3 regions of the Pseudomonas sp. NBRC 111131 genome follow, and region 2 is predicted to be linked to each of the others. Evidence: riboswitches for the same ligand, from Rfam matches in the RefSeq annotation. Region 2 holds a riboswitch; each other region holds the start of a gene.
What was found. A riboswitch is a leader RNA that binds a small molecule or an ion and turns the genes downstream of it on or off. The one in region 2 is predicted to bind cobalamin.

Region 1 (7,164 bases), on a different contig from region 2:
TCGACCAATGCCTGAATGCGCCCGCGCAGGTCGCTCTGGGTAATGCGAATGAAACGCCAGGGCTGCATCAGGCCAACGCTGGGGGCCTGATGGGCTGCGCCGAGCAGGCGGCCCAGCAGGTCAGGGGCAACGGCACCACCGGCGAAGTGGCGCATGTCACGGCGCTCACCAATGGCTCGGTAGACGGCGGCGCGCTCGGCGTCACTGAAGGCATGTTCGCTCATGGTCGCAACAACGCCGCCGCCGCATCAGGGTTGGAAGGGAAATAAAAATGCACATACGAGGCTGTCAGGCGACCCCGGCGGTACACCGCTTCGTTGCCACGCCCACCATTGGGGCTCAGGCCGCGGGCGATGGGTTCGAGGGCGGTGCTGGTCAGCGAATGATGGTAGGTGTGCCCGCGCAGGGTGCCCTCCGGCAGCTCCACCGCTTGCAGTGCAAGGGCCGCCAGGCGCTTCTGCATAACGGCTTCGCCCGGCAGCAGGCCGAGCAGCTCGGCACGCTCACCGGCAACGTCGGTCAGGGCATCGAGCAGGTACAACATGCCGCCACATTCGGCCAGCAGAGGTTTGCCTGCGCCGTGGTGGGCGCGGATCGCCTGGCACATCGGCGTATTGGCCGCCAGTGCGTGGTGGTGCAGTTCAGGGTAACCGCCGGGCAGGTACAGGCTATCCACTGCTGGCAGCTCACGGTCGTGCAACGGTGAGAAGAATGCCAGTTGCGCGCCCAGGTTGCGCAGCAGGTCAAGGTTGGCGCCGTAGGTGAAGGCAAACGCCTCATCCTTCGCCACGCCAATGCGCACCCCGGCCAGCGGCGTGGCACACGGCTGCGGCTCGGCTTCGGCGAAGCCCACAGGGGGTGGCAAGGCTGCGTCGCAACTGTCCCCCAGCGCCTGCGCGGCGGCATCCAGGCGTGCATCCAGGTCGTTCAACTCACTGGCCTGTACCAGCCCCAGGTGGCGGCTGGGCAGCTCGATCCCACGCTCGCGCGACAGCCCGCCATACCAGCGCAAGCCTTCGGTCAGGCTACCCTCAAGCAGTTGAGCATGGCGCAGGCTACCCACCCGGTTGGCCAGTACACCGGCGAACGGCAGGTCAGGCTGGTAGCGCGCCAGCCCCAGGGCCAGCGCGCCGAACGTCTGGGCCATGGCGGTGCCATCAATCACCGCCAGCACCGGCACGCCGAAGTGGCGGGCCAGGTCGGCGCTCGAGGGCGTGCCGTCGAACAAACCCATCACCCCCTCGATGAGGATCAGATCGGCCTCGCCCGCCGCTTCCCACAACAGGCGACGGCTTTCCTGCGCGCCAATCATCCACAGGTCGAGTTGATAAACCGGCGCCCCACTCGCCCGCTCCAGGATCATTGGGTCGAGAAAGTCCGGCCCGCACTTGAACACCCGTACCTTGCGCCCCAGGTTGCGGTGCAGACGTGCCAGGGCCGCGGTAACGGTGGTCTTGCCCTGGCCGGAAGCCGGCGCGGCAATCAGTACGGCCGGACAATGTCGCGCGTGGCTCACAGTTCGACGCCCTTCTGCGCGCGGATGCCCGCCTGAAAGGCATGCTTGAGCATGCCCATCTCGGTGACGGTATCCGCCAGTTCGATCATTTCGGCCTTGGCCGCACGCCCCGTGACGATGACATGCTGCATGGGCGGACGCGCCTGGATATCCGAAAGTACCTGATCGAGGTCGAGGTAGCCGTGCTTCAGCGCAATGTTCAACTCATCGAGCACCACGAACTGTACGCTTGGGTCTTGCAGCAACTGCCGCGAAACCACCCAGGCCGCTTCGGCGGCGGCGATGTCACGCTGGCGGTCCTGGGTTTCCCAGGTGAAGCCCTCGCCCATCACGTGGTAACGCACCTGTTCGGGGAAGCGGCGGAAGAACAGCTCTTCGCCGGTACTGTTGCGCCCCTTGATGAACTGCACCACGCCGCACTGCATGCCGTGGCCCAAGGCGCGGGCCAGCATGCCGAACGCCGAACTGCTTTTGCCTTTGCCGTTGCCGGTCAGGACCAGCAGCAGCCCGCATTCGTTAGGGGAATTGGCGATACGCTCGTCGATGATCGCCTTCTTGCGCTGCATGCGCGCCAGGTGGCGTTCGTCGCGTTCGGTGGGTTCGCTCATGAAGGTTCTCCGCAGGCTGACGCCACGCGAAGAAGCGGCGACAGGTCGATAGACAGGCAGACGGGGAACGCGCAGGGGCCGTGGCCGGGATGCCACGGTGCACCGCGCATCACCCTCCGTGATGCCGTTGGCAGTGACAGGCCGGTCTCCGGGCTCGTGAGCGGGCCTTTGGCCCAAGCCTGCGCGCCTTCCCGGGTGCGTGCACCCAGTGGCCCTGCGCGGCCTTCGACTCACCTACCGTTGCGGGGGCAGCGCCGGGATCGCACCTTGTGGCGCCCACCGGCTTCCCAGTTTCACCCTGCCCAGACGGGGCTGGCAGGGCACCTGAAACACGCCGCGAAGGTTAGAGGGTTGCACCGGGAGCGTCAATCGAACAGGGCCGAATTAGCCCGTATCAATGGCCGATCCGTCAGCTTGTGCCACACTGACAGCAAGTGATATCACATGGCTATCACCGTAGCGCTGAACGCGATCATAACGATAAAGGAGAGCGCAGCATGCAAGGCCAACTCATCAACAACCCGCGCCTGGAGTTCCTCAGACCGGTACTGGAGCGCTGGGTCGATTGCATCGACCGCTTCAACCAGTACGCCGGTGATGCCGACGCCGCTTACTGGCATGGCGCCGCCGCCAACGCTGGCGTGCTCGCAGCGGCAGCGTGGCAGGCCGAACTGGCGGCGCTGCAGCAGTTTCCAAGCAAGAAACAACGGGACGAGGGCGAGCGCGAAGGGCGTTGCGACCTGGCAATCGTCAGCGCCGACGAGGCACTTTACCTGAGCATCGGCCAGCGCTGGCCAAAGCTTGCCCGACTGGACGCGGCCACCGCCCTGCAAGAAACCGCCGCTCAGGCCCGCCAGGTGGCCTACTCCAGCCAGCTGAAAGCCGGCGCGCTGTTCGTCAGCCCATGGAAGGCTGGCCAGCATGCCAGCCCAGAAGAACTGCAGGACTGGGTCGATGATTTACAGAAGCACTCCGCCTGCGCCATTGCCTGGTACTTCCCCTACGCGTACCGCAAGCTGCACAACGAATTGGGACACTATTTCCCCGGGGTAGCACTGCTGCTCAAGCAGGCCTGAACCACCGCCGTCAAACCACGCTCTGATCATTAAAGCGTAACGTTTGAGGGCGGCGAACATGAAACGCATCGGCATCGTCTTACCGTGGCTGTTCGGCGCCTGTCTGACAGGGTGTGGCGACACTGCCTTGCTGAGTGTGGATGACGGCAGCGGCACCTCGCCACAACTGCCCGCCCCCCACAAGACCTTGCTCCCAACGGTCAATATCGCCCCCGCCGTCGGCTGGCCGGGCGGTGCCAAGCCGAAAGCCGCCACCGGCCTGCAGGTGGTGGCCTTTGCCGACAAGCTCGACCATCCGCGCTGGCTCTACGTGCTGCCGAACGGTGACGTTCTGGTGGCTGAAACCAACGCCCCACCCAAACCCGATGACGGCAAGGGCATACGTGGGTGGATCATGGGCAAGGCAATGCAGCGGGCCGGAGCAGGCGTGCCCAGCGCCAACCGCATTACCTTGCTGCGTGACGCCGACCATGATGGCGTTGCTGAAATACGCACCACGTTCCTCGACGGACTCAACTCACCGTTCGGCATGGCCTTGGTCGGCAATGACTTCTATGTTGCCGACACCGACAAGCTGCTGCGCTTTCACTATCCGCCAGGCGCCACCCAGCTTCGCGAGCACGGAACGCAGGTCGTCGCGTTGCCTGGGGGCCCCCTGAACCATCACTGGACCAAAAATGTGATTGCCAGTGCCGATGGCAAGCACCTGTATGTGACGGTGGGTTCCAACAGTAACGTAGGGGAAAACGGCCTCGACCAGGAACAGGGCCGTGCAGCGATCTGGGACGTCGATGCCGCCACTGGCGCACATCGGCTCTATGCATCAGGCCTGCGCAACCCCAATGGGTTGGCCTGGGAGCCACGCACCGGCCGGCTGTGGACGGCAGTCAACGAGCGGGACGAGATTGGCAGTGACCTGGTGCCTGATTACATCACCTCGGTCAAAGAGGGCGGTTTCTATGGCTGGCCGTACAGCTACTACGGCCCACACGTCGATAAGCGCGTACAGCCGCAAGATCCGCAAAAGGTCGCACAGGCATTGGTCCCGGACTATGCGGTAGGCCCGCATACCGCCTCATTGGGCTTGGCATTCGCCCAGCCGCAGACGTTGCCAGCGCCCTTCGACCGCGGTGCATTCGTGGGCCAGCACGGCTCGTGGAACCGAAAGCCACACAGCGGCTACAAGGTCATTTTCGTGCCGTTTGACAGCACAGGGAAACCAGTCGGCAAACCACTCGATCTGCTCACCGGCTTTCTGGACAGTAATGGCAAGGCAATGGGCAGGCCGGTTGGGGTAGCCACTGACCCACGCGGCGGCCTCCTGGTGGCCGATGACGTCGGCAACGTCGTGTGGCGGGTGAGCAAGGCGCCGTAGCGCCTGATGCTCAGGGGTTCTGCGCCAGGTGCCCCTGGGGGATAACCCTTTTGGCCTGCAGGTAGGCCTTGGACCAGTAGCTGTTGGACAGGTAATCCAGGCGCACCGTACCCCCTGTGGAGGGCGCATGCACGAAGCGCCCTTCACCTACGTAGATCCCGGCGTGGCTGACCTGCGAGCCGCCACTGGTGGCAAAGAACACCAAGTCGCCGGACTGCAGCGCGTTGATGTTCACCGTCGGCGCCCGCATCACGATCATTTCGCGGGTCGAGCGCGGCAGGCTGATACCTGCAGCATCGCGGTAGACATAGCCAATCAAGCCGCTGCAATCAAAACCAGAGTCGGGGGTATTGCCACCCCATCGGTACGGCGTACCCACCAGCCCGATGGCGCGAATAAGCACGTCGTCGGCAACCGGGGAAACACTCGGTTGGCTATAGGTAACCTGAGGCTGCACCACGGGCGCCGGTGCAGGAGCACGGCTGGAGCAGGCAGCAAGTGATGCCACCAGGGAAAGAAATACGAAGCGCGCCATCATCGTCATGGCCAGAACTTCCTGTCTAAGACCGCACGACCGCAGCCGAAAAGAGTTGAGAATTTAGATTAGACGCTTTCTGTAAATGCGCACGGCGGCGAGCTTTTTTTCAAGCATCGCCGCCGCGGCAGGGTACATCATTTGGCCATCAGTTGCGCGCGATATTGGTAGTCGGCGCCATCGCCAAGGCACGCTTGGCTTCGATGAAGGTCTTGCTCCAGTAGCGATCACCGAGGTTGTCGATGCGTACGCCACCGCTGCGGCGGCTGCTGGAGTGGATGAACTGGTTGTCACCCAGGTAGATACCGGCGTGGCTGACCCGGCCACGGCCATTGGTGCTGAAGAACAGCAAGTCGCCTGGCTTGAGCTTGTTGCGGGCAACCTTGGGCGCATCGACGTTGATCATCTCGCGGGTCGAACGCGGCAGGTTCATGCCCGCCTCCTCGCGGAACAGATAACCGATGAAACCACTGCAGTCGAAGCCGGACGCTTCCGAGGTACCACCGAAGCGGTAGCGGGTGCCGATCAACGACATGCCGCGCTCGAGGATACTGTCCGCCAGCACAGGCAGCTGGTAGGGCTTGCTGCTGGAGAATGCCTCCAGGTCATCTTCAGTGGCCAGCTCTTCCTGTTCGCCGAATACCGACGAAGCCGAGGCTTTGGCCTTGGTCACCGACTGGGTGGCGACCGGGGTGTGCTCCTGAGTCTGGGAAACCGGGCTTTGAGCCGCGCAGCCAAACAGCAGGGTCACGAGTGCGAGTGGCACGAGGGGTGCGAAGCGCTTTAGCATGGGCACGACCGTGTCTGTAATCCTTTAGAAGGGGGAAACTATGCCTTCTATCGGGACCATTTGCAAATTTTATCGAAAAAGATGTGACTTTTTTGTTTTACCGCTCAAAGCCCCGTATTTACGGGCTTACCAGCCGAGCGTTTCCTTCAGGAATGGGATGGTCAGCTTGCGTTGCGCCTGCAACGAAGCCTGATCGAGGCGCTCGAGCAGGTCGAACAGCGCGCTCATGCTGCGCGTGCCACGGGTGAGGATGAAATGCCCGACTTCGTCTGTCAGGTGCAGCCCGCGGCGCGAGGCGCGCAGTTGCAGGGCGCGCAGTTTGTCTTCGTCGGACAGCCCGCGCATCTGAAACACCAACGCCAGGGTCAGGCGGGACTTGAGGTCGGGCAGCTTGATCGGCAGTTCACGGGGCGAGGCCGAAGCCGCCAGCAGCAGTCGCCGGCCACTGTCACGCAGGCGGTTGAACAGGTGGAACATGGCCTCCTCCCAATCAGCCTTGCCAGCGATGACATGCAGATCGTCGATGCACACCAGCTCGTACTGGGCCAGGTAGTCGAGCAGTTCCACGCCGCGGTCGAGCAACTGGGCCAGCGGCAGGTAGACGGCAGGCTCGCCGCGCTGCTGGAAACGGTGCGTGGCAGCTTGCAGCAGGTGGCTGCGACCGACACCCTGCTTGCCCCACAGGTAGATGAGGCTCTCGGTCCAGCCGGCGTCGGCTTCGCATAGCCGCTCGACGTAACCCAATGCCGCAGCATTGGCGCCCGGATAGTAGTTGATGAAGGTGGCGTCATCGCGCAGGCGCACACCCAGGGGCAACTGGATCGGTGGTTTCATGCTCGCGGGCGGTCGGGAGACCACAGGGGGCCTTTGGTGAACGGTGCGCAAAGTCTATACCTGCAACGCCGGAGGCACAATCGCACAGGCGCAGAGCACAAGCAAAATCAACGAGTTGCGCCGTATAAGGCGCTGCCTCGCCACCCTCGCGCCGTGGTGCCGTCGCAAGGGAGACGCAGCGGCCAAGGCTTACAACTCAGGGTCGACGTCCCCTGCATACATGTCGGATTCCTTGTACAAATCATGCACATGCCGCAGCAGCACCATGATCACCGCAGCCACAGGCAAGGCCAGGAGCACACCGGTGAAACCGAACAGCTCGCCGCCGGCGAGGATGGCAAAAATCACGGCCACCGGGTGCAGGCCGATACGGTCACCCACCAGCAGCGGCGTCAGCACCATGCCTTCCAGCGCCTGGCCGACCATGAAC
Region 2 (7,164 bases):
CAAGGAGATCTTCAAACCCAACGGCATCTATGGCAAATGGAACCTGCGCGGCATAGGGGCATACTTCGCAGGCTTCGTGGCCATGCTGCCGTTCTCCAACACCGGGCTTTATACCGGCTACGTCGCCCAGCAACTGGACGGCGCCGATATCAGCATGGTCGTCGGCCTGATTGTTTCGGCGCTGGTCTATGGCTGGCTGTGCCGCTCGCAGGATATCCAGGCGGAACTGACCCAAGTGCCGCTGCTGGACCGCGGCCTGGAGAACGGGGTGTGAAGAGAGTAGTGCGCTGTATGTCGATAAGTTGCTAAATTGGCCGCTCTTCATGGATTGTTCGAGCGGTTAGATGAGTGATGACAGTTTTGCGTTTCGCCTCAAGGAGCTTCTGGAGCTTCGCAAGCTGACACTGCAAAGCGTTGCCGACACCCTTGGGGTGTCGCGCACCGCCGTGCACAAGTGGACGCGCGGAGGCGAAATCGATTTCGAGCTGCTGCGCAAACTGGCCACGCTGTTGGGGGTCAACTGGATCTGGTTGCGTTATGGCGAACAGGCCCAGCAGGAAGCGCAGGGCCAGGCGCCGCAAGCACTGCCCATGACCGATGTGCGGCGCAAACACACCGCGCAGATCATGGAGAGCGAGGCCCGCATGAAGCTGGCCCAGGAAAATGCTCGCATCGTGACCTGGGAGTGGAACCTGCTCACCGACGAGGTGACCTACTCCAGCAACGTCGAGAGCGTCTACGGCTGGCCCGTCAAGCACAATGAAGACTTCTGGAGCCACATCCCGCCGCAGGACGTGACGCCGCTGCAAGCGGTGTTCGATGAGTCGATCCGCACCGGCCAACCCTGTGACACCGATTTCCGCATGCAGACCCGCACCGGTGAAATCCGCTGGATCTCGTCGCGGGCGACGCCGTTGCTCGATGACCAGGGCAGGGCGCTGAAAATGATCGGCATCAGTATGGACACCACCGCTCGCAAAATCGCCGAACAAACACTGCGCGAGAGCGAAGAGCGGTTGCGGGCGGTCTTCGAACTGGCCAATGACGCCATGGCCTTCGTCGACCTGGAAGGCCGTTGGTTGATGGTTAACGACGCCTTCACCCGGCTTACCGGCCAGGGTATCGAGCAATTGGCGAGCACCCCTCTGCACACCCTGTTCGACGACGGCCCTCAGCTGTTGAGCGCTATCCTCCAGGCGCCGCAGGGCATCGTCGAGCACCGGGTCAGCCTGCCTCGCCCAGAGGCGCCGCCACTCGCTGCGGTGCTCAAGGCCAAGCTGTACCGCGAACAGGGCGCTGGCAAACCGTCCCAGCTGGTGCTGGTGTTGACCGCCCTCTGAATGCCCCTTCACCTGCTTTCGAGAATGGATGTATGAATAGCGACGCTCACCCGCCTGAAACCAAGAAACGTCGGACGCGTATCGACCCCGAGGCGCGGCGCAAGGCGATCGTCGAGGCGACCATGCGCTGCATCACGCGCTATGGCCATGCCGGCAGCACGGTAGAGCGGATTTGCGCAGAAGCCGGCATTTCGGTTGGCCTGATCGGGCATCACTTCTCCGGCAAGGATGAACTGATGCTCTCGACGTATCAGGAGCTCACCAACCAACTGCGCGAAGAAACCCGCAAGTTCATCGAGACCAAGGGCGGCTCGGCCGAAGACCGGCTGTTGGCGATCATCCGTTCCTCCTTTCGCGGCAAGATCTTCAACGAATTCATCCTCACCACCTGGCTGGGCTTCTGGGGCGCGGCGGTGTCGTCCGACGAGCTGCGGGCGCTGAACAAAAAGCTCTACAGCGATTACCGCAAGGAAGTGGAGGGGGTGTTCAAGGAAATCGCCGCCGAGCGCGCCGTGGTGATCGATGCCAAGGCGGCGGCCTTGACCATCACTGCCCTGATCGACGGCTTCTGGCTGGAGTGGGCCTTGGACCATAAGGCCTTCAGCGCGAAAAAGGCAGAAAAGTGCTGCATCATGACCGCGCAGATGTTCCTGCAAACCGCCACGGCGTGACCCGCGACCGGCGCACGCATTCGCCATCGCTGAGCTGCCCCCCGAAAAGGCGCCGATCAGGGTATAGCGCGACGGTTTGGCAATCAGCCTATGCCAGGCGCTGTGCCAGCGACTTGAACAGCGCCGCGTACAGCCGCTCGACCTCGGGCAAGGCTCGCGCCCGCAGGCACCCATGGACCAGCCCCTGGCCCGGGAAGTAATCCACCGGCACGCCAGCGTGGCGCAGCCGTTGGGCGTAGTGCAGGCCGTCATCGCGCAGCGGGTCGAACTCGGCGACGCCGATGAACGCCGGAGCCAGGCCGGCAAGCGGGTCGGCATACAGCGGCAGGGCCAGTGGATCGCGCTGCTGGGCGGGTTGAGGCAGATAGGCGTCCAGGCACGCCAGCAGGTCCTGAGTGGACAGCAGCGGGGCATCGGCGCAGTCGCGCCGTGAAGCGGTGGTGTCGTTGCCCAGGGCCGGGTAGATCAACGCCTGTACCCGTGGCTGTGCCTCGCCAGCATCGCGCAATGCCAGGCACAGCGCTGCAGCCAGGTTACCACCGGCGCTGTCGCCCACCACCGCCAGGCGTGTGCGGTCGATGGGTGTGCCTAACGCCCCGTCGCGCACTGCACGCCAGGCGGCCAGGCTGTCCTGCAGCGCCGCGGGGAAGGGGTGTTCCGGCGCGAGGCGATAATCCACCGCCACCACCAGCAGGCCCAAGTGCGCGGCCAGCTCGGCGCAGAAGAAACGGTGCGAATCCAACCCTCCGAGCATCCAGCCGCCGCCGTGCAGGAACAGCACCGCGGGCCAGCCGCTGGCCGGTGCTGAGCGGGCAGGATAGAACAGGCGCAGTGGCGTGAGCCCGGCCAGGGCCAGATCCCGGACCTCAAGCGCTGGTGGGCATGCCGGGGTGAACGCTGCCGCCATGCGCGCGTAGGCCGCACGCTGCGCATCCAGGGACGGGTCGGCCGTACTGAACGCGCGGGTGTGTTCGATGAAGGCTGCCATGCCGGCAGACAGTGGATAGGTGACCATGGCTTCGGGGTTCACGTTGGTTTCCTGGCTGCTGGCATCTGAATGCCCTGCGCGGCGGGCCACGCAGGAAGGGGGGCAGTGCGTCACTTTAGGGCCAGCTGCGCGGCATCGGCCGGCTGGCCGTCGAAGCGGGTCACCCCGGCGAGCCAGGCGCTGACCTGCTCGGGGTGGGCCTTGAGCCACGCTCGTGCGGCGTCCAGCGGCGGCTTGCGCTCGAGGATCGGCGCCATCACCTGGCTCACTTGCAGGCTGTTGAACCGCAGATTGTGCAACAGCGTGGCGACATTTGTGCACTGCTGCTGGTAGCCGGCAGCGGTCATGATGGAAACCGTGGCGGCACCTTCGTCCGGGCCGAACACGCCGTCGCTGCCAGAGAGGTACTTCATGTCGATCTGCAGGTTCATCGGGTGAGGCTTCCAGCCAGCGAATACCACCCACTGCTCGCGCTTGATGGCGCGCTTCACCGCGGTGAGCATGCCTGCCTCGCTGGACTCCACCGCCTGGAAGCCCTGCAGGCCGAACGTGTTGTCGGCAATCATCTGCGCGGTGATGCGATTGGCGCCGCTGCCCGGCTCGATCAGGTAGATCCGGTTGTTGAGCTTGTCGCGAAAGCGGGCAATGTCGGCGAAGGTTTTCAAGCCGCCCTCATAGGCGTAGGCGGGCACCGCGTAGGTAGACTGCGCATCCCCCAAGGTCGCGGGGCTGATGACCTCGATCTGCTGTTTGTCCAGGTAGGGCTGGGCCACGGCCTGCATGGTCGGTTGCCAGTAGCCAAGGAACACATCGAGGCGCTTCTCGGCCATGCCGGCGAGGATGATCTGCTGTGAGGCGCTGGTCTGCTTGACCTTGTAGCCCAACCCGTCCAGCAGGGCTTGTGCCACCGCGCTGCTGGCGACCACGTCGGTCCAGTTCACCGCGCCCATGCGTACTGTCTGACAGGCTGCCGGCTCTGCGGCCCAGGTGCCGCTGGCGAAGGTGAGCAGCGCGGCACACGCGGCCGTTGTGATCGATAGCTTCATGACTTATTCCCTCGAGGCCTTCATGGCAATGGTTATCGTTGTTGTGTCATGGCCGCCGTGGCGGTGGCTGGTGCTCACGTTACGCAAAGCCTGCAAGCAAAATCCGCACCCTGGCGACCTGCACTAGCACGCTGTCGACATGGTTGTGATCGGGAGGTGCTGCGCGGTGCTCGCGGGCATCCCACGCATACCGAGCGGTTGACGCCGCGGCATTTTGATGGTCATCTGCGCCCCTGTTTCAGGTGTCCCTTGCCGCCGAGCAAGGGGTGAAACGGGAAGCCGGTTCGTCATCGATCGATGATCAGTCCGGCGCTGCCCCCGCAACGGTATGCGAGCGAAGCATCCGAAAGACCACTGTGCCACGGCATGGGAAGGTGGATGCCTCATGACCCTCGCGAGCCCGGAGACCGGCCTGACGCATTGTTTGTCACACCCGCGGTGGGCGGGCGCAGGCTGGTTTTCGTCGGTGAATGCGCCTGCGATGAGCCTATGCGTTGTTCCCTCCGGGATTCTTTCATTCCTGTTCAAGTGGAACGACATGTCCCGTTACTCGCTGTTCAATACGCTGCTGCGTGCCCCCTGGCGCCCTGGAAATGAGCCGCATGGCCAGCCTTAGCATCGAGGGCCTGGATTGGGTGCTCCATGAGCGGGGTCGTGAGCCGCGGCGGCTCCTGCAAGGCGTTGACCTGCAGGTGAGCAGAGGCGAGTTCGTCGGCCTGATAGGCCCGAACGGCAGTGGCAAGACCAGCCTGCTGCGCTGCGCCTACCGCGCCAATGCCCCGGCTGCAGGGCGGGTCAGCCTGGGCCCTGATGATCTCTGGCAACGCAACGCGCGCTGGTGCGCACAACGTATCGCGGTGGTCCTTCAGGAGTTTCCCGACGAGTTCGGCTTGAGTGTTGGCGACGTGGTTGCCATGGGGCGCACGCCCCACAAGGGCCTGTTCGATGGCGACAGCGCCGAAGATGCCCGGCAGGTGGTGCAGGCGCTTGCGCAAGTCGGCTTGGGCGAACACCACGAGCGCACCTTTGCCACGCTGTCCGGGGGTGAGAAGCAGCGTGTTCTATTGGCCCGCGCGCTGGTGCAGGCGCCTGAGCTGCTGATCCTCGATGAGCCCACCAATCACCTTGACCCACGCTACCAGCTGGCGTTGCTCCAGCACCTGAGGAGCCTGGGCCTGAGTATTCTGGCCAGCTTTCATGACCTGAACCTGGCGGCAGCCTTTTGTGACCGGCTGTACGTCATCGAGGCGGGGCGCATCGTCGCCAGTGGTACGCCACAGCAGGTACTAACCAGCAGCCTGCTCAAGCAGGTATTTGGCGTCGAGGCGCTGGTCGATCCACATCCGCTGCATCCCTATCCACGCATTACCTGGATCACCCGGCCATGAGTTTTCGTACCCTGATCGGTCTGTTGGCAGTCGTGTGGGCGTTGCCCGCGATGCCCAGTGACTACCCCTTGAGCGTGCGCAGCTGCGAGCGCGACGTGTCGTTCAGCAAGCCCCCGCAGCGGGTAGTGGTGCACGACGTCAACATGACGGCCATGTTGCTGCACCTGGGTCTGCGCGATCGCATCGCCGGTTATACCGGCTTCACCCGCAACAAGCACCGTGACCTGTGGATCGACCAGGCACTGGACGGTGTACCGCAACTGGCGCGTCGGTCTGCCTCTGTCGAAACGTTGCTGGCGGCCGATGCCGACTTGTTCTTCGCCGGCTGGAACTACGGCATGCACGTTGGCGGCCCGGTCACGCCCGCTGCGCTGGCGCCGTTCGGCATCCCGGTGTATGAACTGAGCGAGTCCTGTTCATGGGTCATGGCTCAGCAACGTGCCAGCCTCGATGATGTTTACCGCGACCTGGGCAACCTTGGGCGGATCTTTTCCGTGACGTCCCGCGCCGACACGCTGATTGCCCGGATGCGTAGCCGTATCGCTGAGGTCCAGCGAAGGGTGGCGCAGGTGCAGGCCCGGCCCCGGGTGTTTCTCTATGACAGTGGCGAAGACCGGCCAACCACGTCTGGGCGGCTGGGCATGCCCCAGGCCCTGATCGACGCCGCGGGTGGCCGTAACGTGATGGATGATGTCGGCGCCAGCTGGACCCAGGTGAACTGGGAAAGCGTGGTGGAACGCGACCCAGAAGTGATTCTGATCGTCGACTATGGCCCGCGCAGTTGGCAGGAAAAACGTGATTTCCTGCTGCATCAGCCCGCGCTGCAAGACGTGCCAGCGATTCGCGACCAGCGCTTCATAGTGCTGAGCTACCTGCAGGTCACACCTTCCGTCGAAAATGCCCAGGCGATCGAAAAACTCGCCGGGGCGCTGCACCCCCCGCTGTTCCAGGGCGCGGCGCGGTGATCGGCGTGCGCACTGCCACCGGGTATCGGTGGCTCATCGTTCTGCTGGCTTTCGGGTTGCTGGCGTCCTGCATCATCGCCCTGGCTTTCGGCCCGGCATCGGTGCCGCTGGCCAGCGTGGCAGGGATCGTTGGCCAGCAATTGGGCTTTGCCGTACCGGGTGAGTGGACCACCAGCCAGGCACACATTGTCTGGCTGATACGCGCACCGCGCGTGGTGCTCGGTGCATTGGTGGGCGCCGGGCTTGCCTTGGTGGGCACCGCGTTGCAGGCCGTCACGCGCAATCCACTGGCCGACCCGCATCTGCTGGGTGTCAGCTCCGGAGCGGCGTTGGGCGCGGTGCTGGTGATGCTGTACCTGGGCGAGTTCATCGGTGTGTTCAGCCTGCCGCTGGCGGCATTTGTGGGGGCGGCGGGCAGCATGGTGCTGGTGATCCTGGTGGCTCGACGCAATGGCCGCCTGGAAAGCGACCGCTTGCTGCTGGCAGGGGTCGCGGTTTCGTTCGTGCTGATGGCCCTGGTGAACCTGCTGCTGTACACCGGCGATCAGCATGCCAGCGCGTCGGTGCTGTTCTGGATGTTGGGCGGGCTGGGTTCGGCACGTTGGCCGGTAATCTGGCTGCCGGCGCTGTGCGTGCTGCTGGGGCTGATCGCCCTGCAGATGATGGGGCGTGGGCTCAATGCACTGATGAGCGGTGAACAGACAGCTGTAAGCCTGGGCTTCAGTGGCCGGCGCTTGCGCCTGCAGGTGTTCATCTGTACCTCGCT
Region 3 (7,164 bases), on a different contig from region 2:
ACGCGGGCCCTGCCAACTGGACGTTGTGGGCAGCGCTGCAGAAAGTGGCCGAGGAAGGCGCCGGGGTGGTGGTGATCCTGGCAAACCACGAATCTTCACAGGCGCTGCTCGAGCGTGTACCGCAGTTGACCCAACCGGTGCGGCCTTACCAGCGCGGACAGTCGAAGGTGTACTCCGAAGTCGGAACCGGCGCGCAGATTCTGCAAGACCTCGGCGTCGGCAAGCTGCGCCACCTTGGGCCGCCGCTCAAGTATGCGGGGCTGGCGGGGTATGCGCTGGAGGTGGTGCAGAGCATTGCATTCGAGCCGCCCCTGGCGACCTGATTGGGCGATGGCTACTGCGCTGGGATTGTAACCGCCCGGGGGCACAGAGTGATGGCCGGTAGCCTTCCGCGCTTGCCAAAATCTTGGAATACCATAATATGATATCCCGTAGACCTTGAGTTTGCAGGCCGCCACCTACCGTCACCTACGGCCTTTCACACTTTGTTTTAGCTGCTCCCCGAATACTGTTGGCGGGCGCACCATCAGCCCCGCCTCGAATAACAAAAAGCAACGAGGGCGTAACCATGCTGTTGAGCAAACGTGTAACCGCAGTGCTGTCTGCCAGCCTGCTGACCTTGGCGTGTCAGGCTGCCCAGGCCGCCGAGAGCCTCAACTTCGTCAGCTGGGGCGGGACCACCCAGGACGCCCAGAAGGAAGCGTGGGCCGTACCGTTCTCCAAATCGACCGACATCAAGGTCGTCCAGGACGGCCCCACCGACTACGGCAAGCTCAAGGCCATGGTCGAAAGCGGCAACGTGCAGTGGGACGTGGTCGACGTGGAGGCCGACTTTGCCTTGCGTGCCGCCAGCGAAGGCCTGCTCGAACCTCTGGACTTCACCACCATTGAGCGCGACAAGATCGACCCGCGCTTTGTCTCCGACCATGGCGTGGGTTCGTTCTTCTTCTCTTTCGTGCTCGGCTACAACGAGAGCAAGCTCGGCGCCAACAAACCAGTCGACTGGAGCGCCTTGTTCGACACCAAGACGTTCCCAGGCAAGCGCGCCCTGTACAAATGGCCTAGCCCCGGCGTGCTGGAGCTGGCCCTGCTGGCCGACGGTGTGCCCGCCGACAAGCTCTACCCACTGGACCTGGATCGCGCCTTCAAAAAGCTCGACACGATCAAGAAAGACATCGTCTGGTGGGGCGGTGGCGCCCAGTCACAGCAGCTGTTGGCCTCGGGTGAAGCCTCGCTCGGGCAGTTCTGGAACGGCCGCGTCTATGCCCTGCAGCAAGACGGGGCGCCGGTGGGCGTGAGCTGGAAGCAGAACCTGGTCATGGCCGATTTCCTGGTCATCCCCAAAGGCGCCAGGAACAAGGACGCCGCCATGAAGTTCCTGGCGAACGCCAGCAGCGCCGAAGGCCAGGCCGAGTTCGCCAACAAGACGGCGTACGCACCGGTAAACATCGACAGCGTCGCCAAGCTCGATAAAGATCTCGCGCCCAACCTGCCAACCGCCTATGTCCAGGACCAGGTGACACTGGACTTCGCCTACTGGGCCAAGAACGGCCAAACCATCGCCGCGCGCTGGAATGAGTGGTTGGTCAAATGAAAGTCGCCATCAACGCCCTGCACAACGCGCAAGGTGCGCCCACGGGCGCGGCCCCTCGCCGCGAGCCACTGAGCCGCCGCTGGAAAGGCAGCCGCAACCTGCTACCGGCCCTGCTGTTTCTTGGCCTGTTCTTTTTCGCCCCGCTGATCGGCCTGCTGCTGCGCGGGGTACTGGAGCCGGTGCCGGGTTTGGGCAACTACGAGCAGCTGTTCGCCAATTCGGCCTATGCGCGGGTACTGTTCAATACCTTTTCGGTGGCTGGCGTGGTCACCCTGATCAGCGTCCTGCTGGGTTTTCCACTGGCCTGGGCAATAACCCTGGTGCCCAACGGCTGGGGCCGCTGGCTGCTGAACATCGTGCTGCTGTCGATGTGGACCAGCCTGCTGGCCCGCACCTACTCGTGGCTGGTGCTGCTGCAAAGCTCGGGGGTGATCAACAAGGTGCTGATGGCCCTGGGCATCATCGATGCGCCGCTGGAGATGGTGCACAACCTGACTGGCGTGGTGATCGGCATGAGCTACATCATGATCCCGTTCATCGTGCTGCCCTTGCAGGCGACCATGCATGCCATTGACCCCATGGTGCTGCAGGCCGGTTCGATCTGCGGGGCAAGCCCGTGGACCAACTTCTGGAAGGTGTTCCTGCCGCTGTGCCGCTCGGGGCTGTTCTCCGGTGCGCTGATGGTGTTCGTGATGTCGCTCGGTTACTACGTCACCCCGGCGCTGCTCGGTGGCGCGCAGAACATGATGCTGCCCGAATTCATCATCCAGCAGGTGCAGTCGTTCCTCAACTGGGGCCTGGCCAGCGCCGCCGCCGCACTGCTGGTAGTGATCACGCTGGTGCTCTTCTACCTGTACCTGAAGCTGCAGCCGGAATCGCCGGTTGGCACCGCGAGGTAATTTGCCATGCTCCTGTCACCCAATGCCATGGGTCGCCCGTTGCGTACGGGCTTGTACCTGACCACCGGGGTCATCGCGGCCTTTTTGCTGCTGCCGGTGGTGTTCATCGTGCTGCTGTCGTTCGGGTCTTCGCAGTGGCTGGTATTCCCGCCACCGGGCTGGACCTTCAAATGGTACGGCCAGTTCTTCTCCAACCCTGAGTGGATGGATGCGGCCCTGGCCAGCCTCAAGGTCGCGGTGCTGACCACCCTCGCTGCCGTGCTGCTGGGCCTGCCCACCGCATTCGCCCTGGTCCGTGGCCGCTTTCCCGGCCGCGAACTGCTCTATGGCCTGTTCACCATGCCGATGATCGTGCCGCTGGTGATCATCGCTGTGGCGGTGTACGCACTGTTCCTCAAGCTTGGCTACACCGGCACGCTGTTCGCCTTCGTGGTCAGCCATGTGATCGTCGCCCTGCCCTTTACCATCATTTCGATCATCAACTCGCTCAAGCTGTTCGACCAGTCGATCGAGGACGCCGCAGTGATCTGCGGCGCCTCGCGCCTGCAAGCGATCTTCAAGGTGACCTTCCCGGCCATTCGCCCTGGGATGATTGCCGGCGGGCTGTTCGCCTTTCTCGTGTCGTGGGATGAGGTGGTGCTCAGCGTGATGATGGCCAGCCCCGATCTGCAGACCCTGCCGGTAAAAATGTGGACCACCCTGCGCCAGGACCTGAGCCCAGTGATTGCCGTCGCCTCGACGCTGCTGATCGGCCTGTCGCTGCTTGTCATGGTCGTGGCCGCCGCTTTGCGCCGGCGTACCGACGCCAACGCTTGAGTACCCGGAGAGAACAACAATGAGTGCAGTCATCAAAGACAACGCGCACCACAAACCCCTGGTCAGCCTTCGCGGGTTGAACAAGCACTACGGCGACTTCACCGCCGTGGACAACCTCAACCTAGAGATCCAGGACGGTGAGTTCCTGACCTTTCTCGGCTCCAGCGGCTCGGGCAAGTCCACCACCCTGTCGATGCTCGCCGGGTTCGAGACGCCAAGCAGCGGCGAAATCCTGGTCGATGGCCAGTCGCTGGTAAACGTGCCACCGCACAAGCGTGACATTGGCATGGTGTTCCAACGCTATTCGCTGTTTCCGCACCTGAATGTGCGCGACAACATCGCCTTCCCGCTCGCCATCCGCAAGTTGGGCGCCAGCGAAACCCACAAACGGGTCGAGGCCATGCTCAAGCTGGTGCAACTGGAGGCGTTCGCCCATCGCAAGCCGGCGCAGCTGTCTGGCGGCCAGCAACAGCGCGTGGCCATTGCCCGGGCATTGGTCTATGAGCCACGTATCCTGTTGATGGACGAACCGCTTGGCGCGCTGGACAAGAAACTGCGCGAGGACCTGCAGGACGAACTGCGCCAACTGCACCGTCGGCTGGGCATTACCATCGTCTATGTGACCCACGACCAGGAAGAGGCCATGCGTCTGTCCCAGCGCATCGCCATCTTCAGCCACGGCAAGGTCGTCGGCCTCGGCACCGGCTACGACCTCTACCAGAATCCGCCCAATGCCTTCGTTGCGTCGTTCCTGGGCAACTCAAATTTCCTTCAGGTCAAGGCCAGCAGCCATGGCGCGGCCAGCTTCGAAGGCCAGCCTGTAGCGATCCGCCTGACCGCGGGCCTGGCCACCGGGCAGGAGGCACTGATCATGGTGCGCCCGGAAAAGGCCCTGGCCCTGACCACAGAGCAAGCCGCACGCCAACCGCTGCCAGCGGGCTGGAATGAAGTCAGTGCCAAGGTCACTGAAGTGCTGTTCCTGGGCGAAAGCCAGACCTGCCATGTGCTCACCGCCGGCGGTACTGAGCTTACCGTCAAGGCGCTATCTGCGGCAGGCATGGCGATGCAGCCGGGGGCCAGCGTGAAGGTACGCTGGGCAGTGGCTGATGCCTGCATCTACACGCAATGGGCGCAGAGTGACCTGAGCAAGGGGGCGGGTGCGCACTGACAGGCATACATACGGCACCCTGTGTGTTGTTACGTACCCCATTGACGTGCGCGCTGACCAATGGTCATATGCGCGCCAGTTTCAGGTGTCCTGCGCCGCCGAGCGCAGGGTGAAACGGGAAGCCGGTGCGTCGTGGTTCACGACAAGTCCGGCGCTGCCCCCGCAACGGTAAGCGAGCGATGCCTTCGATACACCACTGTGCACCTGCATGGGAAGGTGAAGGCCTCATGACCCTCGCAAGCCCGGAGACCGGCCTGAAGCGTTACTTGGCAACCCGCGGTGGGCGGGCGCAGGCCGGTATCTGCGTGCGCGCCTGCGTGCGTGGTTGTGCCTTTGCGTGTTCTCCACCGGGATCCATTCATTCCTGCAACAGTGGAAAGACATGTCCCGTTTCTTCAAGCTTCACCCTCTGGCGGCCTGCCTGGCAGTCACCCTCCCGGCCTTGGCCGACGACCACGACAAGGCGGTCCTGGCACTCCCCTCCACGGCCATTACGGACACCCGCGATGCTCAGGTAGTCGACCTTGCGACGCCCACCCAGGCTGGCTCACGGCTGAACCTCAGCGCCCTGGAAACCCCGGCCAGCACCAGCAGCATCACGGCCGAACAAATCCAGCAGCGCAACAACGTCACCGTTCAGGATGCCGTGACCCGCTCGCCGGGCATCACCTTCACCGGCACCCCGGGTGACGGTGGCACGGGCCTGTCGGCTCGCGGTTTTGACGGACATGGCTCGGTGATGACACTGTTCGATGGCGCACGCCTGTACACCGGTGCCGGTACCCAGACCTTCCCGGTAGACCCCTGGATGGTCGAGCGCATCGACGTGATCCGTGGCCCGGCCTCGGTGCTGTATGGCGAGGGTGCCACCGGTGCGGTGGTCAACGTCATCCCGAAAAAACCGTTCACCGGCGACATTCACAACCACCTGCGCCTGGGCTACGGCTCCTGGGACCGCCAGCAACTGGGCCTGGACAGCGGCGGCAGCCTCAGCGAGCGCCTGAGCTACCGGGTTACCCTGAACCAGCAGGCTGGCAACGGCTGGGTGGACCGCACCGACTCACGCAGCCTGGCCCTGAGTGCCGCGCTGCGTTTCGACGCCACCGACGACCTGAGCTTCACCCTGGCCCATGAGCGCGGCGATGCCGAGCCGGCCAACTACTACGGCACGCCGCTGATCGACGGCCACTACCGCAGCAGCCTGCGCAAGAAGAACTTCAACATCCACAACGACGTGCAGCGCTACCACGATGAATGGACCCGCTTCACCACCGACTGGACCCTCAACGACCAGCTCAGCGCCAGCAACCAGCTCTACTACATCAAGAGCCGCCGCCACTGGCGCAATGCCGAGGACTACAGCTGGGACGCCGACCTGGGCCAACTCCAGCGCGGCAGTTACCTGGAGATCAAGCACAACCAGGAACAGATCGGCGACCGCCAGACCTTCACCTTCGACCATTCGCTGTTCGGCCTGGCGAGCAGGACGATGGTCGGTGCCGAGTACAACAAGATTCGCTTCAACGTCGACAGCAACTCGCCGTACATCGATGCTGAGCCTGGTGACTATGTCGACCCATGGAACCCAACGCCAGGTTGGTTCCACAGTGATTCGCCACTGCGCCCACAGACGCTCTCCACCACCCATACCTTCGCCCTGTTCGCCGAGAACCGCCTGCAACTGACTGAGCGCCTGTCGCTGGTGACCGGTGTACGCCGCGACCAGAACCACATCGACCGTGACAACCTCACCAACGACACCCGTAGCGACCGCAGCCTGCAAGGCGGCAACTGGCGCGCCGGGCTGGTGTTCGCGGTCAACGATGACGTGTCGCTGTATGGCCAGTACTCCACCAGTGAGGACGGGGTGAACAACCTCATCAGCCTAAACCCGACGCAGATGAACTACGACCTGACCGAGTCGAAGCAGACCGAGCTGGGGCTCAAGCAGCGTTTCTGGGAAGGGCGCGGTGAATGGACGCTGGCGGCCTACCACATCGTCAAGAAAAAACTGCTGGTGGATGACCCTGTCACCCACGAAAAACAGCAGGCCGGGCAACAGACCTCCGATGGCCTGGAGGCGACACTTGAACTGGCCTTGGCGCACCAGTGGCACGTTTCGGCCAATGCCTCGGTGGTACGCGCCAAGTACGACGACTTCGACCAGATGGTCGGCGGCGTGCCGCAGGACCGCGCCGGCAACCGCCCGGCCAACGTGCCACGGCGCACCGCCAACCTGTGGTTGAGCAAGGGCTTCGGCCAGCAGGTCGAGGCTGGCATCGGCGCCCGTTATGTGGATGAGCGCTACGCCAATACCGCCAACACCCAGCGCGCGCCAGGGTACACCGTGGTCGATGCCAACATCGGCTGGCAGGTGTTGCCGGATGTGCGGCTGGGATTGCAGGTGAACAACCTGTTCGACCGCGAGTACGTGGCGGCTGCCTTCAGTGGCGAGCAATGGATCATGGGAACGCCCCGCGCCTATTTCGCGACGGTGGATTACAGTTTTTGATTTGAAGTGTCAGCGCCGGCGCTAGGGCCGGTGCTGACAACTCAAAACTCGGCGCCGCGCCGATGTTCTGAATTTGCGTTTCACCCGGCAGCCTGATGGTCTACCATGCGGCCCGCCGGTTTCCACCACGGAATCAAAAAGGCGGAGCCAGGCCAAGACGCACCCGTCAGGAGAC

Region 1: it holds a riboswitch for cobalamin, as region 2 does, so the genes downstream of both, cobO (cob(I)yrinic acid a,c-diamide adenosyltransferase) here and APH34_RS02680 (ABC transporter ATP-binding protein) in region 2, are expected to answer to the same signal.
Region 3: it holds a riboswitch for cobalamin, as region 2 does, so the genes downstream of both, APH34_RS13500 (TonB-dependent siderophore receptor) here and APH34_RS02680 (ABC transporter ATP-binding protein) in region 2, are expected to answer to the same signal.

The regions. Positions count from the first base shown of each region.
Region 1 covers NZ_BCBH01000005.1:197,441-204,604, forward strand. The annotation lists gene bluB (5,6-dimethylbenzimidazole synthase) at 1-224, opposite strand, end outside; gene APH34_RS07510 (cobyrinate a,c-diamide synthase) at 221-1,516, opposite strand; gene cobO (cob(I)yrinic acid a,c-diamide adenosyltransferase) at 1,513-2,124, opposite strand; cobalamin riboswitch at 2,246-2,467, opposite strand; gene APH34_RS07520 (hypothetical protein) at 2,622-3,200, shown strand; gene APH34_RS07525 (sorbosone dehydrogenase family protein) at 3,259-4,575, shown strand; gene APH34_RS07530 (C40 family peptidase) at 4,586-5,119, opposite strand; gene APH34_RS07535 (C40 family peptidase) at 5,259-5,900, opposite strand; gene hda (DnaA regulatory inactivator Hda) at 6,027-6,734, opposite strand; gene APH34_RS07545 (AI-2E family transporter) at 6,924-7,164, opposite strand, start outside.
Region 2 covers NZ_BCBH01000002.1:124,328-131,491, reverse strand. The annotation lists gene APH34_RS02705 (cytosine permease) at 1-274, shown strand, start outside; gene APH34_RS02700 (PAS domain S-box protein) at 345-1,340, shown strand; gene betI (transcriptional regulator BetI) at 1,373-2,011, shown strand; gene APH34_RS02690 (alpha/beta hydrolase) at 2,100-2,999, opposite strand; gene choX (choline ABC transporter substrate-binding protein) at 3,110-4,045, opposite strand; cobalamin riboswitch at 4,269-4,476, shown strand; gene APH34_RS02680 (ABC transporter ATP-binding protein) at 4,648-5,433, shown strand; gene APH34_RS02675 (ABC transporter substrate-binding protein) at 5,430-6,398, shown strand; gene APH34_RS02670 (iron ABC transporter permease) at 6,398-7,164, shown strand, end outside.
Region 3 covers NZ_BCBH01000012.1:69,488-76,651, reverse strand. The annotation lists gene ribBA (bifunctional 3,4-dihydroxy-2-butanone-4-phosphate synthase/GTP cyclohydrolase II) at 1-323, shown strand, start outside; gene APH34_RS13520 (polyamine ABC transporter substrate-binding protein) at 569-1,594, shown strand; gene APH34_RS13515 (ABC transporter permease) at 1,591-2,493, shown strand; gene APH34_RS13510 (ABC transporter permease) at 2,500-3,309, shown strand; gene APH34_RS13505 (ABC transporter ATP-binding protein) at 3,329-4,477, shown strand; cobalamin riboswitch at 4,544-4,750, shown strand; gene APH34_RS13500 (TonB-dependent siderophore receptor) at 4,860-6,989, shown strand.